2 regions of the Yersinia canariae genome follow, and region 1 is predicted to be linked to the other one. Evidence: predicted binding sites of a transcription regulator. Region 1 holds the regulator's gene; the other holds the start of a gene.

Region 1 (7,918 bases):
AATTTCGCCTATTTTAATTCTATAAAAAACAAATAATGGTTGATGCCAAAGATAAATAGAATAAGATATCGCCCCGATAAAAATCATTGGTTTAAGTGATAAAAAATAAGAGGCGGCATCTTTCTCACGAGAGAATAATACTATTAGGCAAGTCCCTAACACAGGTATTAATGTAATGACGGATGGATGCAGCATTCCATCATCAATAAATACAATAGACAAAATTATTAAGATAAACCCCACTATAGGGAGTGTTTTATAATAAAACTTACTAATATTAAGCTTGTTTTCTAAAATAATAATAGCAACAATACTTCCCGCCATCAGTTCCCACATTCTACTCGGTAACATATAGAATGCAAAGTTGGGCTGGCGGTAGGCTAAAATGTTAGACAATACTAATGAGAGCAAAAAAATGAAACATATTATAGTTAGTTTTTTATCTTTAAATCTCTTAAATAACCAGATGCATAAAAAAGGGAAAATAAGATAAAATTGCCACTCGACAGACAAACTCCAAGTATGCAGCAATGGTTTATATTCACTGGAATCTGATACATAAGTATCCTCACCAAAAAAATATAAATTAGACACAAAGAACAAAGATGCCAATAATGTTTTCACATAAACAACAAGACTATCAGGCAATAAAAAATAAAAGGCCAAAACAGAAGATAATAACAACACAATAATCATTGCTGGCAGTATTCTTTTTATTCTTCTAATAAAAAAATCTTTTAAAGAAAAAACACCAGTATTCATTTGTGAAAAAATTATTGTTGTGATCAGGTAGCCAGATAATACAAAAAACATATCTACACCAAGGAAACCGCCCTTGAATACCTCATAACCGAAAAGTGAAAATTTAACGTGATATAAAAGCACGGATATCACTGCAACAGCCCTTAAACCATCTAACTCCGCCCTGTACTTTGTGATATCAGAAGACATTCTCATCTCTACAAAAAATAGTTTATTTATTTTCCCATAGCAAAAGCCCTTTTACAATATCCTAACAAACGTAGATTGTAAAATACCATTACTTTGAGTCATTTATACATCCTGATTTTTTATTGGCGTGGGCATTAACACTGCTTGAAAGTTTTACTTTTAATTAATTTAACCTCAAAACAGACGCCAGTGGTTTAATCTCAGAATATGTCAATAAAGGGATATTGAGCAACAGGTTAATATGATAAAATCTGTTCCATTCAAATACTGCGGGATGAAATCATGAAGCCAACCAACCTGGAAAAGCTGCTTGCTCAGGCTGAAAGTCTGTGCCAACAACGTAACGTCCGGCTGACACCGCAGCGTCTTGAAGTATTACGCTTAATGGCAGAACAACCTGGCGCAATCAGTGCTTATGATTTATTGGACCTGCTCCGAGTTTCCGAGCCACAAGCTAAGCCGCCCACTGTTTACCGCGCATTAGATTTTTTGCTGGAGCAAGGGTTTATTCACCGCGTCGAATCAGCCAATAGTTACGTATTGTGTCATCATTTTGAAGAGCCAACTCATACCTCTGCGCTATTTATCTGTGATCGCTGCAAGATTGTGACTGAACGCCCCACGATCGGCATTGAAGAAGCTCTGGCGCTGTTAGCACAACAATCTGGTTTTACCCTACGCCATAGCGTGGTAGAAGCCCATGGTTTATGTACTGAATGCGGGAAGGTCGAAGCATGTGAAAGTCACGATCATTGTGATCATGACCATTCTATTGTAATAAAAAAGAAATAACTCTGGCGGATAATAATCTGACTACCGGTAGAAAGTCGGTGGGTTATACATTGTCTGAAGATATGAAAAATTAGAATACTTAAAAAGTAACGCATATTAAATACGACACATCCATGTGTCACATCGATATAAAATTATAAATAAACAGAATGTTTTTATCATTAACACTCTCTTTTATTTCATCGTAACAACCATGTGAAAAAGTATATTAATACTTCACATTCTATAAGTTGAAAGGTTCGATTAATTTATATCGATATTAGGTTAATTCCATTTAACGCTGCTACCAGCGATATTTGCTGTGGTCTTCCCAAGCTTTAACTTCTTTCTCGGCTTGCTCTTTTTGATAGCCGTATTTCTCCTGGATTTTACCCACCAGCTGGTCACGCTTACCTTCAATAACCGTCAGGTCATCATCAGTCAGCTTACCCCATTTCTCTTTCACTTTACCTTTAAACTGCTTCCAGTTACCGTCGGCTTGATCTTTATTCATAATATCTCCGTCAACTTGGTTTTTGGATATGTTTAATTTAATACGGCAAGTAATTTCAATTTATAAATATTTTATTTATATTAGTCATTCTCAGACATAATTTAAATATTATTGCTTCGCTTACCGTATGAATAACTATAGCAGAGGATGCTGACAATTAAAGTCTAATTGATATTAATCACTGCTATTAGGGCAATAAATTAAAAATAAAAATAAATAATATGCAGTTAAAACAGTAGGTAATAGCTTATTATCGGAATGCTCTCAAACTAAATAGGCTAAATATTATGAGGGTTAAAAGAGTCATATACCCTTCTTGTCGAAGGGTATATGTGTAGCATTAAAATCAGATCCAGTCGCCATTGCGGATAACACCAACAGCTAGCCCTTCAATAGTGAAATTTTGCTCACGCAGATCGACGACAATTGGCTGGAACTCACTGTTTTCTGGCAGAAGCTGTACGATATTACCCTGTTTTTTCAGGCGTTTTACCGTCACTTCATCATCAATACGCGCAACGACCACTTGCCCATTACGCACATCCTGAGTTTTATGCACCGCCAACAAGTCACCATCCAGAATACCAATATCTCTCATCGACATCCCATTAACCCGCAGCAGAAAATCTGCACTCGGCTTAAACATGGCAGGGTCGACTTTATAATGCCCTTCGATATGCTGCTGCGCTAACAGTGGCTCACCTGCCGCGACTCGGCCAATCAGTGGTAAGCCGTCTTCCTCTTCCATCAACAGACGGATGCCACGGGACGCGCCGGAGACAATCTCAATAACACCCTTACGGGCCAGTGCTTTTAAATGCTCTTCAGCGGCGTTAGGAGAGCGGAACCCCAGACGCTGCGCAATTTCGGCACGGGTCGGTGGCATACCTGTTTGCGATAAGTGATCGCGCACAAGGTCGTAAACCTCTTGCTGCCTGGTAGTAAGTGCTTTCATTCCGCCCCCTGTTTGTTTATACAGTCTTGCTGTGAGTATATACAGCTATGCGGGTGTTGGGAACCAAAGAGTGAATAAAAACAGGGATTAATCACTGTTTACATCAACAGCGTTGTTAGCCGTATTTTTAACCGACATATTGCCAGAGCACGGTTATCCATATAAAGAGCGCCAACATGATGGCCAAAAACACAGCGGCAGACCCCATATCTTTGGCTCGGCCCGACAATTCATGGAATTCACTGCCGATGCGGTCCACCACAGCTTCAATCGCACTATTAATGACTTCAATAATGATCACTAACACCACGCTCGCGATCAATAAAATGCGCGCGATAGCATCTACATCCAGCCAGAAGGCCAGTATGATAGCGAGTATGGCAGCCACAGATTCTTGGCGAAATGCGGCTTCATTTCTCCAGGCTGCAACTAAGCCTTTCACAGAATAACCGGCTGCTTTATAAACTCGGGTTAATCCTGTTGATTGATTTGCCATATTTTATTGCCTTTATCTTAAGTTAATGATGATTTTTGCCGCTTTCTGTTGTCTCATCACCACAGATCTCAAAACCAGTTTCTGGTATCCTTGCGACGAATTGCTAACAAGAGGCTTCATGTAGTTATGTCAGGTTGGCGTAAAATATATTACAAGTTACTGAATTTACCGCTAAAAATGCTGGTAAAAAGTAAGGTTATTCCGGCAGATCCTGTGACTGAGTTAGGGTTAGACCCGTCTCGTCCTATTCTGTACGTTTTACCTTACAATTCTAAGGCTGATTTGCTGACTTTGCGAGCGCAGTGTCAGGCGCAGGATTTGCCCGACCCATTGATTCCATTGGAAATCGATGGCGTGCAACTTCCCAGCCATGTCTTTATCGATAACGGCCCACGGGTGTTTCGCTATTACGCCCCTAAACAGGAATCAGTAAAGCTATTCCACGATTATTTGGATCTGCATCGCAATAACCCGGAGCTGGATATCCAAATGCTGCCGGTTTCGGTGATGTTTGGTCGCTCTCCGGGCCGTGAAGGCCATGGAACGCCACATCTGCGCGTACTAAACGGCGTAGAAAAATTCTTTGCCGTATTGTGGCTGGGGCGCGATAGCTTTGTGCGTTTTTCGACCACAGTATCACTGCGCCGGATGGCCCGTGAGCATGGTACTGACAAAACTATCGCCCATAAACTGGCACGCGTAGCGCGGATGCACTTCTCACGTCAGCGCCTGGCCGCGGTTGGCCCGAGTCTGCCGGCCCGTCAAGACCTATTCAAAAAGCTGTTAACATCCAAAGCGATTGAAAAAGCGGTCGCAGATGAAGCCCGTACCAAGAAAATCTCCCATGAGAAAGCGCAACAAAACGCCATTACACTGATGGAAGAAATTGCCGCCGACTTCTCGTACGAAGCAGTGCGTCTGTCCGACCGAGTGTTGAGTTGGACATGGAACCGCTTGTATCAAGGGATTAATGTCCATAATGCAGAGCGCGTGCGGCAGTTGGCGCAGGATGGTCATGAAATTGTCTATGTGCCTTGTCATCGCAGCCATATGGACTACCTGCTGCTCTCCTATGTGCTTTATCACCAAGGGCTGGTACCGCCGCATATTGCTGCTGGTATTAACCTTAATTTCTGGCCTGCTGGCCCGATTTTCCGCCGTTTAGGTGCTTTCTTTATCCGCCGGACCTTTAAAGGCAACAAACTCTACTCAACAGTGTTCCGTGAATATCTGGGTGAATTATTCACCCGAGGCTATTCAGTAGAATACTTTGTTGAAGGCGGGCGCTCACGAACTGGCCGTCTGCTGGAACCCAAAACTGGCACCCTGTCGATGACAATACAGGCCATGTTGCGCGGCGGCTCACGCCCAATCACGTTAGTGCCCATTTACATCGGCTACGAGCATGTGATGGAAGTAGGAACTTACGCCAAAGAGTTACGGGGCGCGACCAAAGAGAAAGAGAGTCTATTGCAGATGCTGCGTGGTTTGCGCAAGCTGCGCAATCTCGGTCAGGGCTATGTCAACTTTGGTGAACCAATCCCGTTGACCACCTATCTCAACACTACTGTGCCGCAGTGGCGTGATGCTATCGACCCTATTGAAGCACAGCGCCCAAGTTGGTTGACTCCAGCTGTGAATGATTTGGCCGGTAAGATTATGGTCCGAATTAACAATGCGGCAGCCGCCAATGCTATGAATCTGTGTTCCACCGCATTGTTAGCCTCACGTCAGCGCTCACTAACCCGCGAGCAGTTACTGGAGCAACTCGATTGCTACCTGCAACTGATGCGCAATGTGCCTTATGCGAAAGATGTCACTGTGCCGGACAAAACGCCGGAAGAGTTACTTAATCACGCCTTGAATATGAATAAGTTTGAGGTGGAGAAAGACACTATCGGTGACATTATCATTCTGCCACGGGAACAAGCCGTGCTGATGACCTATTATCGCAATAATATCCAGCACTTACTGATGCTGCCATCATTGATTGCCAGTATGGTGATGTACCATCGCCGTATTACGCGCGCAGAATTATTGCGCCAAATCGGCATGATTTATCCAATGTTGAAAGCCGAATTGTTCCTGCATTACAGTAAAGAACAATTACCACAAACACTGGATACATTGGTGGATGAACTGGCTCGCCAGCAGTTGATTTGCGATAAAGGGAATGAGTTGGTGCTGAATCCGGCCCGCATTCGCCCACTGCAATTACTGGCCGCCGGTGTACGCGAAACTCTGCAACGCTATGCCATTACGTTGTCGTTACTCAGTGCAAACCCCAGCATCAACCGGGGGGCGCTGGAGAAAGAGAGCCGTATTATGGCGCAGCGCTTGTCTGTTCTGCATGGGATTAACGCACCGGAATTCTTCGATAAAGCTGTGTTCTCAACCTTGGTGGGCACATTGCGCGAAGAGGGCTATATCAGTGATAGCGGTGATGCCATTCAAGAACATACGCTGGAAGTTTACAACATGCTGAGTGCGTTGATGACACCGGAAGTGAAGCTGACGATTGAAAGTGTCAGTATGCCGGCTGAAACCAATAATCTACTGCCTGAACCCGAGGCAGAGGATAAAGAAGAGAATTAATGCCTCGCAGCACTAAGCAAAAGTAATAAATAAAATGGCCGGATGACGAATCTGGCCATTTTTTTGACTGTTTGCTAGCGGTGCGTTGATTACAAATAGCTGATAAAAATTCCTAAGAACAGCACCAATCCCACGTAATTATTATTCAAAAATGCGCGAAAACAGGGGTCTCGTTCACGTCCGGCAATCATCTTCTGTTGGTGGACAAACAGTGCGCCAGCCAGCAGGATTGCCCAATAAAATGCGCCACCTAAATGCATTAACCAACCAATCGCCACCATTAATACTAATGTCGCCAGTTGCAGCAAACCGATAATCAATTTGTCATGCTGGCCAAATAAAATGGCAGTCGACTTAATACCAATCTTCAGATCATCATCGCGGTCAACCATGGCATATTGGGTATCATAAGCTACCGTCCAGCAGATATTGGCGAGTAATAACAACCAGCAAACCAAAGGTAAGCTTTCACTCACGGCGGCAAATCCCATCGGAATTGACCAGCCAAACGCCGCGCCCAACACCACCTGCGGCAAATGTGTTACCCGCTTCATAAAGGGGTAAACCCAAGCCAATGCCAGCGCCGCCAGTGACAGCCATATGGTCATGCTATTGAGTGTTAATACCAACCCAAACGAGAGCAATACCAAGACGATAAACAGAATTTTGCTTTCTTTCTCACTGACGAGGCCACTGGGTAAAGGTCGTGAAGCCGTGCGTTTCACAAAACCATCAATACGCCGGTCAGCGTAATCATTGACAACACAACCGGCGGCGCGCATGAAAAAGACACCCAAGACAAAAACAATCAGTATTTTGGTGTCAGGAATACCTTGCCCTGCCAACCATAATGCCCACAGTGTTGGCCACAACAGCAACAATGAGCCAATGGGTTTATCGACCCGCATCAAACGGCAATAAACCCGCCATTTGCTCTGAATATGACTTCCCTTCAATTTCTCACTCTCCAAAATCTCCCCCCCCCTTAAATTACATAAAGCGGCGAGGCCGGTAAAAAAACTTCAGTCAATAACAGAGGCTTACCTGACAAGCGCAGCAACGAGCGGCGCGCCCAAAGTTCATCCTGTCGCCCAACTTGAATATAATCCCGGGTTAAATTGTTGCCACCAAATAAATAGCGTCCAAGGGGTAATGTTCCCAAATCCACCAGCGCCTTATCAGGGCCAGACAGCGTTTCTTCTGGGATAACCGTGCGACCCAGTAGCCAAGGTTGATTATCACCACACAAGACTATTTCGCGTAACCAATAGCGCTGACTTATCGGCAGATGCTCAGCATCTTCCCCTAACTCATCACGCGTAATAAAACACGCCCGCTGGGGTTCAACATGAACCTGCTGGCAATGTTGCTCAAAACGCCGGGTCATCGATCCCAATTCCATCAGCCAATCAGCGACATCAGCAGGAATATTTGGCGACTCAATGGCACACCATTTGATAGGTTTTAAAATTGATGCATCGCCGGTAGACATACGGCCCGCTCCCTGCCGAGGATAAAACAGTCATCCCCACAATTGGTGACTGATAATGAATAAACAGTTAAGCATTGTAACGCAGATTGGGTATCCGGTGACATCAGGTTGCCTTTTAATACGATCACAAAAGAAAGTCACTTC
Region 2 (7,918 bases), 2.3 Mb from region 1:
ACCCGTGCGGCAGTGTTGGCGCTCGCTACCAATAAAAAGCCCTCATGATTGAGGGCTGGAGACTATTGGTTGGCTTTATTATCAGCCTCATCAATCAAGCCATTAGCTATTTTGCTCGCATCAAGATAACGGGAAGAGCTTAAGATTCCATTAAGTGTTTCCCGAACGCTGAACAGAAATTGATCATTATCTGACTCATTAGCGCATTCAACCATTAATGCAACAAGCAAAGCTTCATGGGCGATCAAATGATCTTCACCAGGTAAGTTTGCATCAGTTTCACCTTGTTGAGCGCGAACAGATGTTTGATTAAGTGATGACATAAAACTCCTTATTTAATAATTGAATAACCACTTACCCACTATAGCGGGGTTTCTGTTTATTGCTATGACAGATGAATACTCGGCCATAGCATCCATAACAGATAATGCGCGGTTGTGCTTATCCTCTTGATTTATTCAGGCTATTTCAGTGAGATATCCTTTGAATATGTCTTAATTTAGTGGGCGATAAATCCGGACAGCTGCTGTCAGGCGCAGAGTTCGATGAGCTAACTCTTCAGCTGCACCGGCATATTGCTCCACCATGGCCGCATTCTGATGAGTCATTTGATCCAACTGACCAATCGATTGGCTAATTTGGCCAAGAGCTTGCGTCTGTTCATGAGTTGAGGTGCTGATTTCACTGATTAAAGTAGAGACTTGACCGGCTTGTTTGACGATATTATCCATAGTCGCACCGGCATTTTGGACTAATGCGCTACCATCGCGAACGCGCTCTACACTGGTTTCGATTAAGTGCTTAATCTCTTTCGCCGCAGTGGAAGAGCGTTGGGCCAAATGGCGGACTTCACTGGCAACTACGGCGAAACCACGGCCTTGTTCACCGGCACGTGCCGCTTCAACCGCGGCGTTGAGCGCTAATATATTGGTTTGGAAAGCAATACCTTCAATCACACTGATAATATCGACAATACGATGGCTGGAATCATTAATCGTGCCCATGGTTTTAATCACCTGATGCATTAATTCGCTGCCTTTCTCCGCCGCATGGCTGCTCATGGCGGCGAGTGATGTGGTTTCATTGGCACTATTGGCGCTGTTTTGCACTGTTGCCACTAATTGTTCAGTCGCACTGACAATATGTTGCAAATTGGAAGTGGCTTGTTCAGTTCGTGTTTTTAGCTCACGGTTACCTGCGGCAATTTCACGACTGGCGGTGTTAATACCATCAACCTGACCACTGACATCATCTGTCAGCGAGCGAAGATTCAACCCTAACTGATTGACACTCCGCATTAAATAGCCAATTTCATCCACACGATTTAGTTGAACATAATCACCTGCTTGCCCGGAGGAGACATCCTGCGCTTGCTGTAAAATCGCTGCAATCGGCTGGGCGACCTGGCGCTCAAGCCAAAGGGTGGTTATCAGGCTACTGAAAAGGGTGGTTGCTCCTAGCCCAAGTAATGATAAACCGGTAATGCCCATTCCAGCCGCTGCTACTGTTGGTAGTAGTGCGGCAATCAGTAATGCACCGCGTAAACGCCAGCGTAATGGCAGTGTTTGAAATAATGAAAGGAAAGAGAGCCAGCCAGTGCGGACAATCAATCCTCGATATAATGCAATTCGGCGATGTTGGGTTTTGCCCGAGTTAATATCACTATATAGCGCTTCGGCGAGCTTAACTTCTTCACGCGTTGGTGCAATTCGCACAGAAATATAACCGGTTAAACGACCATTATGTCGCAATGGAGTCGCATTGGCTCGAACCCAATAATAGTCTCCATTTTTCCGGCGGTTTTTGACCAATGATGACCAGGAGAGGCCTGCATTCAAGGTTTGCCACATATCAGCAAATGCGGCTGGGGGCATATCCGGGTGCCGCACCACATTATGAGGTTGACCCAGCAAGTTTTGATATTCAAAGCCACTGGCACGAACAAAGGCGGCATTGGCATAGGTGATATTACCTTGAGTATCGGTAGTAGATTGCAAGGTGGTATCGCGATCAATGGGATACTCCTGCCGGCTGACAGGTTTGTTCACTCGCATAATAACCTCAGTAAATGGGGGGCGTTTATTTATAACAGCGGAAGACAATAGTTACTGAGGATAATCGGCAGTCATAGATAAAACTTTATACTTTTATTTATTAAATTATCAATTCCCCATAAAGGTGCTATTTATTAATCTAATTGCACTTTTTTAGAGCATTTTAATATTTATTGATAGATGAGTTTAGTTGAATTCATTATTTATACTTAACTTTTCATTTGTTTTTAAAATAATAAAACAACAAAATAAGTATTTTAAAAACAGTGTGTTACATTTATTTTTGTTGTTATCTTTGCGGGCAATTGGTGAGATTATTAAATCAGTACTAATTTTCTTTTCTATTGGCATTTTATTGCAGTTAAATATGCAGGGTTTTTACTTAAAAGTTACATGGTGTGATGTTTGTTGGGAGCTGAATTCATAATATTTGTTAATTATGAATGTTATGATAATTATTTGTTACAGTTGCCTTATGTATCAACCTGAAAGATATTAATTAGGAATACCGAATCCCTGCGGGTACAGGGACCGAAAAGTTAACAGGGGTGATGAATACGAGATTACAGCCCGTTTAACATTAACTGGTTTTTCTTCAACCCTTCTATTTTCATCAGAAAGTCATAGATAGGCGAAAGTCGCCTAAAGTCTTTGCTTAAAATATCAACTAATTGCTCGGAAAACAGGACGTCCATGTCTCGGTGATGGCTGATTAATGCCCATGATTTTTTGTTGTACCATGCGGCCAGTTCCGGTGGTTGGTCTTTAATCAGTGGCCGTTTATAACTTTCACCTTCAATTGAGAAATTTGGGTGAATGCACTCCGCTATCTTAAGAAAATCTGCGGGAGCATGGGCCAATTGTTGCCGGAAAAGTGTCATCGTGGTGCGGGATGCGCTGTAATAGCCAAGCCCGTATCGCCACCAGTCTGGGCCAAATTCAAAAAAGTATGTTGGCGCGTCCGTCCAGTTCTTACGCGACCTTTTAAAGGTCAGCCAGATATTGTTGCGATAGAGTGATTTGTTATGAGAAAAACGTGTGTCCCGGTTCATTCGAGAAATCGTCTTACCAATTGCCGGGCGAACTTCAAATAATTCATCAATAGTCAGCATATCTGAACTTAAGTCGGTCACCAGTTTTCGCATGGGTTGCAGCAGATGTTGGTCATAGATATCACGATGCTCCTCGAACCATTCTTTATTATTGTTCTGACTGATAAGTTGCAAGAAGGTAAGGCCGTCCTGAGTAAAACCGGTAAATTCGCTCATAATATTCCTTTCTTTCTGCCGTCCAGACTGAGTTTCAGTTTATTCGCCATCAATGTTTCTGATGCTTTTTATTGATAAAACGGCATGCCAGAGTACATGTCAAGTGATGTCATCTGATGATGGCGGTCGGGAAATCCTTAACGCGGGTAGTATATGCAGGTGATAACATTTCGCGTTTCATCTGCCATTCTTGATTAATTCCTTGTCCGACGAATGCAATTTTACTTTTACCCGATTGATTGATTTTGTCGATAGCCGCCATTAATTGCTCACTGTTGATGCGCGGTTTGCTCTCATCAAACAGCCCCAATTGGGCGATACCTTGACTTGAAAACTCCCCTAATACGATCCCAGCTTTCAGGTAACGGTGACCGGGTTGCCAAATCGCAGCCAGGCATTTAAGCGCCGCAGTAATAATGTCCCGCGAATCCAGTGTCGGAAAGGTGAGGTGGGTACTGGCAAGATTACTGTAATATCGCTCATTGGGCGCAAAGGGGCTGGTTTTGATAAACGTCGAGACATGACGACAATATTGATGCTCTTTTCGCAGCTTTTCTGCGGCTTTCTCGGCATAACTGCAAACCGCCTCGCGCATGCTTTGATATTCAATAATTCGTTCGCTAAATGAACGTGAGCAAATTATTTGTTGTTTGGTCGGGGCAAATTCAGCAACAGCCAAACACGCTTCTCCGCGTAACTCCCTTACCGTGCGCTCCAACACGACACTGAAATGTTTACGAATAAAAGATGGGTTGGCTTCTGATAGTTGCAATGCGGTGGTAATCCCCAGCATCTCGAGTTTTTTCGCCGTACGGCGGCCCACTCCCCATACCTCCGCGACAGACATCAGTGCCAATAACTTGTGTTGGCGCTCGGGGTGAGATAAATCGACCACTCCCTTAGTTTTATGCCATAACTTGGCTGCATGGTTTGCCAACTTGGCTAATGTCTTGCTGGGGGCTATGCCTACACCGACATTTAGGCCGGTCAATTTCCGGATATGATCTCGCACATATTGACCAAACTCTTCCAGCGCAATGGAATGTTGCACACCTTTAAGGTTGAGAAAGGCTTCATCAATTGAGTAAATTTCAATTCCTGGAACCAATTGCTCAAGAATGGTCATCACGCGCGCAGACATATCACTGTAGAGCGCATAATTGCTGCTGAACGCGATCACCCCATGCTGGCGCATCATTGGTTGAATTTTAAAGTAGGGAGCACCCATTGGGATGCCCACGGCTTTGGCCTCACGACTGCGGGCTATCACACAGCCATCATTATTAGAGAGCACCACGACAGGCCGGCCATACAAATCTGGTCGAAACACGGTTTCGCAACTGGCGTAAAAAGAATTCACATCAACTAAAGCGAACATGATTTTAACTTATTGATACTAAATGTAATAACACCAAAAATTGCCCACTCTTCATCCCCCTCTGCCAGTTTTAGTGGCGGGGAACTGGCATTCAGCGCTTCCAGGCGGAGGAAGGGCCGTAAGTAAAGGCGCTTAATGCTGAATTCCCCCCCAATAGTGACGACGACAGTATCTCCATGTTTCGCCTGCAAACTGCGGTCTATCACTAACAGTGCGCCATGGTGGATGCCGGCATCGGCCAAAGATTCGCCTTCAGCCGTCATAAAAAAAGTGGCGGCAGGATGAACAATACAGTGCTCATTAAGATCTATTCTTTTTTCAATATAATCTTGTGCAGCATTACCAAATGCACTCATAAAACCTCCAAATGACTGATACAGGGGAGAGAGTGATAACCCAAAGCTGCTAGCGAGTAATATACTGTGTATTTATACAGTATACGTGACAAGTAGAAAGGGAGAAAGCGCTAATGAGGTATTTTTTATAGCACGTTGATTTGTAGGAATATAAAGCAATTGTAGGAATGTAAAGTAAGTAGATGGAAGGTGTGGGCCTCCGACGGGTTCAGTCTGTGGTTGATATCATTTAATTATAATTAATATCTAAATAATTACTTATGGAGGTATGTGCCGCTCACTAATTCCTCTATTGTAAGTTTCTACGTCGCGTCCGCTGTTCATCAACGCTAACTTTTATCGCATTCGGCTACTATTGCGTACTCGCAGCGGGCTGGTATCGTCATTTAAGAAGGGATAAAAATGAAGTTAGAAACATTATCTATTCATGCAGGTTATTCTCCGGATCCAACCACCAAGGCCGTTGCGGTACCCATTTATCAGACCTCTTCCTTTGCTTTTGATGACACCCAGCATGGTGCTGATTTATTCGACTTAAAAGTCGCGGGCAATATTTACTCGCGCATCATGAACCCGACGAATGATGTATTGGAACAACGAGTTGCGGCATTGGAAGGGGGGATTGCGGCATTGGCTGTTGCTTCCGGGATGGCGGCGATTACGTATGCTATTCAAACTATTGCTGAAGCCGGGGATAACATTGTGTCGGTGGCTAAGCTGTATGGTGGAACTTACAATCTGCTGGCCCATACGTTACCGCGCTATGGAGTAGAAACCCGATTTGCTGATCATGATGATATTGAAGCAATAGAAGCCCTGATTGATGACCGGACAAAAGCTGTTTTTTGTGAATCAATTGGCAACCCTGCGGGCAATATTGTTGATTTGAAAAAACTGGCTGATGCCGCCCATCGCCATGGCGTACCGCTAATTGTTGATAATACTGTCGCGACGCCGATTCTTTGTCGCCCTTTTGAACATGGCGCGGATATTGTGGTGCATTCATTGACCAAATATATCGGCGGTCATGGCTCCAGCATTGGTGGCATTGTCGTCGATTCCGGCAAGTTCCCATGGGCGCAATATCCTGAGCGCTTTGCTCAATTAAATACTCCGGACCCGTCTTATCACGGCGTGACCTACACCGAGCAGTTTGGGGCGGCGGCATATATTGGGCGTTGCCGGGTTGTGCCGCTGAGAAATACCGGTGCGGCACTGTCGCCATTCAATGCATTTCTGATTTTACAGGGGCTAGAAACTCTTGCTTTGCGCATGGAGCGGCATACAGAAAATGCATTGAAAGTTGCCTATTATTTGCAAAAACATCCGCAAGTCAGTTGGGTGAAATACGCCGGTTTACCTGATCATCCTGAGCATGAATTAGCCCAGCGCTATTTCGGGGGTAAACCGGCGGCGATATTGTCATTCGGTATTCATGGTGGCCAGGCTGCGGGTGGGCGATTTATTGATGCACTGAATTTGATCGTGCGGTTGGTGAATATTGGTGATGCCAAATCATTGGCGTGTCATCCCGCGTCAACAACCCACCGTCAACTCAATGATGAAGAACTTATTAAAGCAGGTGTACCGCGGGATATGGTGAGATTGTCGATTGGCATTGAACACATTGACGATATCCTCAATGACCTGGCTCAAGCATTGGATGCGGCGAAATCTTAAGATAACGATGGATTTTGACCGGTAGCGCAAGGGTTACCGGTCAAAAAGTTATGCCCAAAAAGCTAAAGTGAGGTCAGGGTTGCAGCAATGACTTTGGCATAAGGTGTGGTTGGGCGGCCAATAAGCTTGCTCAAAGTATGGCTATCATCAAATAACCCGCCTTTAGCCGCCCCAGCATCAGAATCTGCCAGAAGGGCGGCGAACTCCTCAGGTAAACCGGCACCAAGCAGTGCTTGCTTGAAGTCAGCTTCAGATAAGTTTTTATATATCACAGGTTTGCCTGATTGACGGGCAATTTCTGCTGAGAATTCCGCCAGGGTATAACTGTCATCACCGGCTAATTCGTACACTTTGCCCGCTTGGTTTTCTTGGGTCAGCACGGTAGCGGCGGCTTGTGCATAATCTTCTCGACTGGCAGAGGCTATCCGCCCGTCACCCACGGCACCAATGAATGCCCCATGCGCTAGAGACGGCGCGATACTTGCAGCATAGTTTTCGGTATACCAACCATTTCGCAATAGCACCACCGGCAGGCCAGACTCACGTAAAAGTGCTTCTGTGGCGCGGTGTTCCTCACCTAATCCCAGTGGGTTTTTATCGGCATGTAACAAACTGGTATACGCCAATAATTTGACGCCTACGTGTTGGGCTGCCTTGATGACGGCAGCATGCTGAGTAAGCCGCTGTCCGACTTCACTGGATGAGATTAACAGCAGTTTATCAACCCCTTGGAAAGCGGCCTCCAAGGTGGCGGGTTGACTATAATCAGCTTTGCGTACCTGAACCCCTAATGCCGCCAAATCACTGGCTTTTTCAGGGCTGCGGACTGCGGCAATAATTTCACTGGCAGGTACTTTTTTAAGTAATGCGTTAATAACAAGGCGGCCGAGTTGGCCTGTGGCACCAGTTACTGCGATCATTATGACGCTCCAAATGTGAGGTTATCCCCATTGTGCTTGAGGTCACAGGGGGTATTCACATGCTACCAACCTGGAACGCCAATGACTTTGGGTCTATTGGGAAGGTGACGAGCTATTTTGAAGGCAAAAACACGAAGAAATGTGCTAAAAACTCGCCCTTAAGATCATCATATGCAATATACTAACTAAAAGTAAGTACGCACTAAAAGGTTAGTATGAAAATAATGAAACCACAAAATTTGGCCGACACTGTTTCATTTCC

The links. The regulator LexA, encoded in region 1, represses DNA repair genes until DNA is damaged. The targets are predictions, from matches to a motif close to TNCTGTATGTACATACAGNA.
Region 2: a site for LexA is predicted at 5,119-5,138, ahead of umuD (translesion error-prone DNA polymerase V autoproteolytic subunit). Genes of this name have one in related genera too.

What each region holds. Positions count from the first base shown of each region.
Region 1 is NZ_CP043727.1:4,256,535-4,264,452, forward strand. It holds gene F0T03_RS19485 (acyltransferase family protein) at 1-951, opposite strand, end outside; gene zur (zinc uptake transcriptional repressor Zur) at 1,234-1,743, shown strand; gene F0T03_RS19495 (CsbD family protein) at 2,027-2,236, opposite strand; gene lexA (transcriptional repressor LexA) at 2,583-3,191, opposite strand; gene F0T03_RS19505 (diacylglycerol kinase) at 3,319-3,687, opposite strand; gene plsB (glycerol-3-phosphate 1-O-acyltransferase PlsB) at 3,814-6,282, shown strand; gene ubiA (4-hydroxybenzoate octaprenyltransferase) at 6,372-7,238, opposite strand; gene ubiC (chorismate lyase) at 7,268-7,774, opposite strand.
Region 2 is NZ_CP043727.1:1,993,517-2,001,434, forward strand. It holds gene F0T03_RS09200 (hypothetical protein) at 63-323, opposite strand; gene F0T03_RS09205 (methyl-accepting chemotaxis protein) at 495-2,054, opposite strand; gene F0T03_RS09210 (DUF2461 domain-containing protein) at 2,618-3,325, opposite strand; gene umuC (translesion error-prone DNA polymerase V subunit UmuC) at 3,432-4,700, opposite strand; gene umuD (translesion error-prone DNA polymerase V autoproteolytic subunit) at 4,688-5,056, opposite strand; gene F0T03_RS09225 (bifunctional O-acetylhomoserine aminocarboxypropyltransferase/cysteine synthase) at 5,459-6,736, shown strand; gene F0T03_RS09230 (SDR family oxidoreductase) at 6,799-7,656, opposite strand; gene F0T03_RS09235 (winged helix-turn-helix transcriptional regulator) at 7,872-7,918, shown strand, end outside.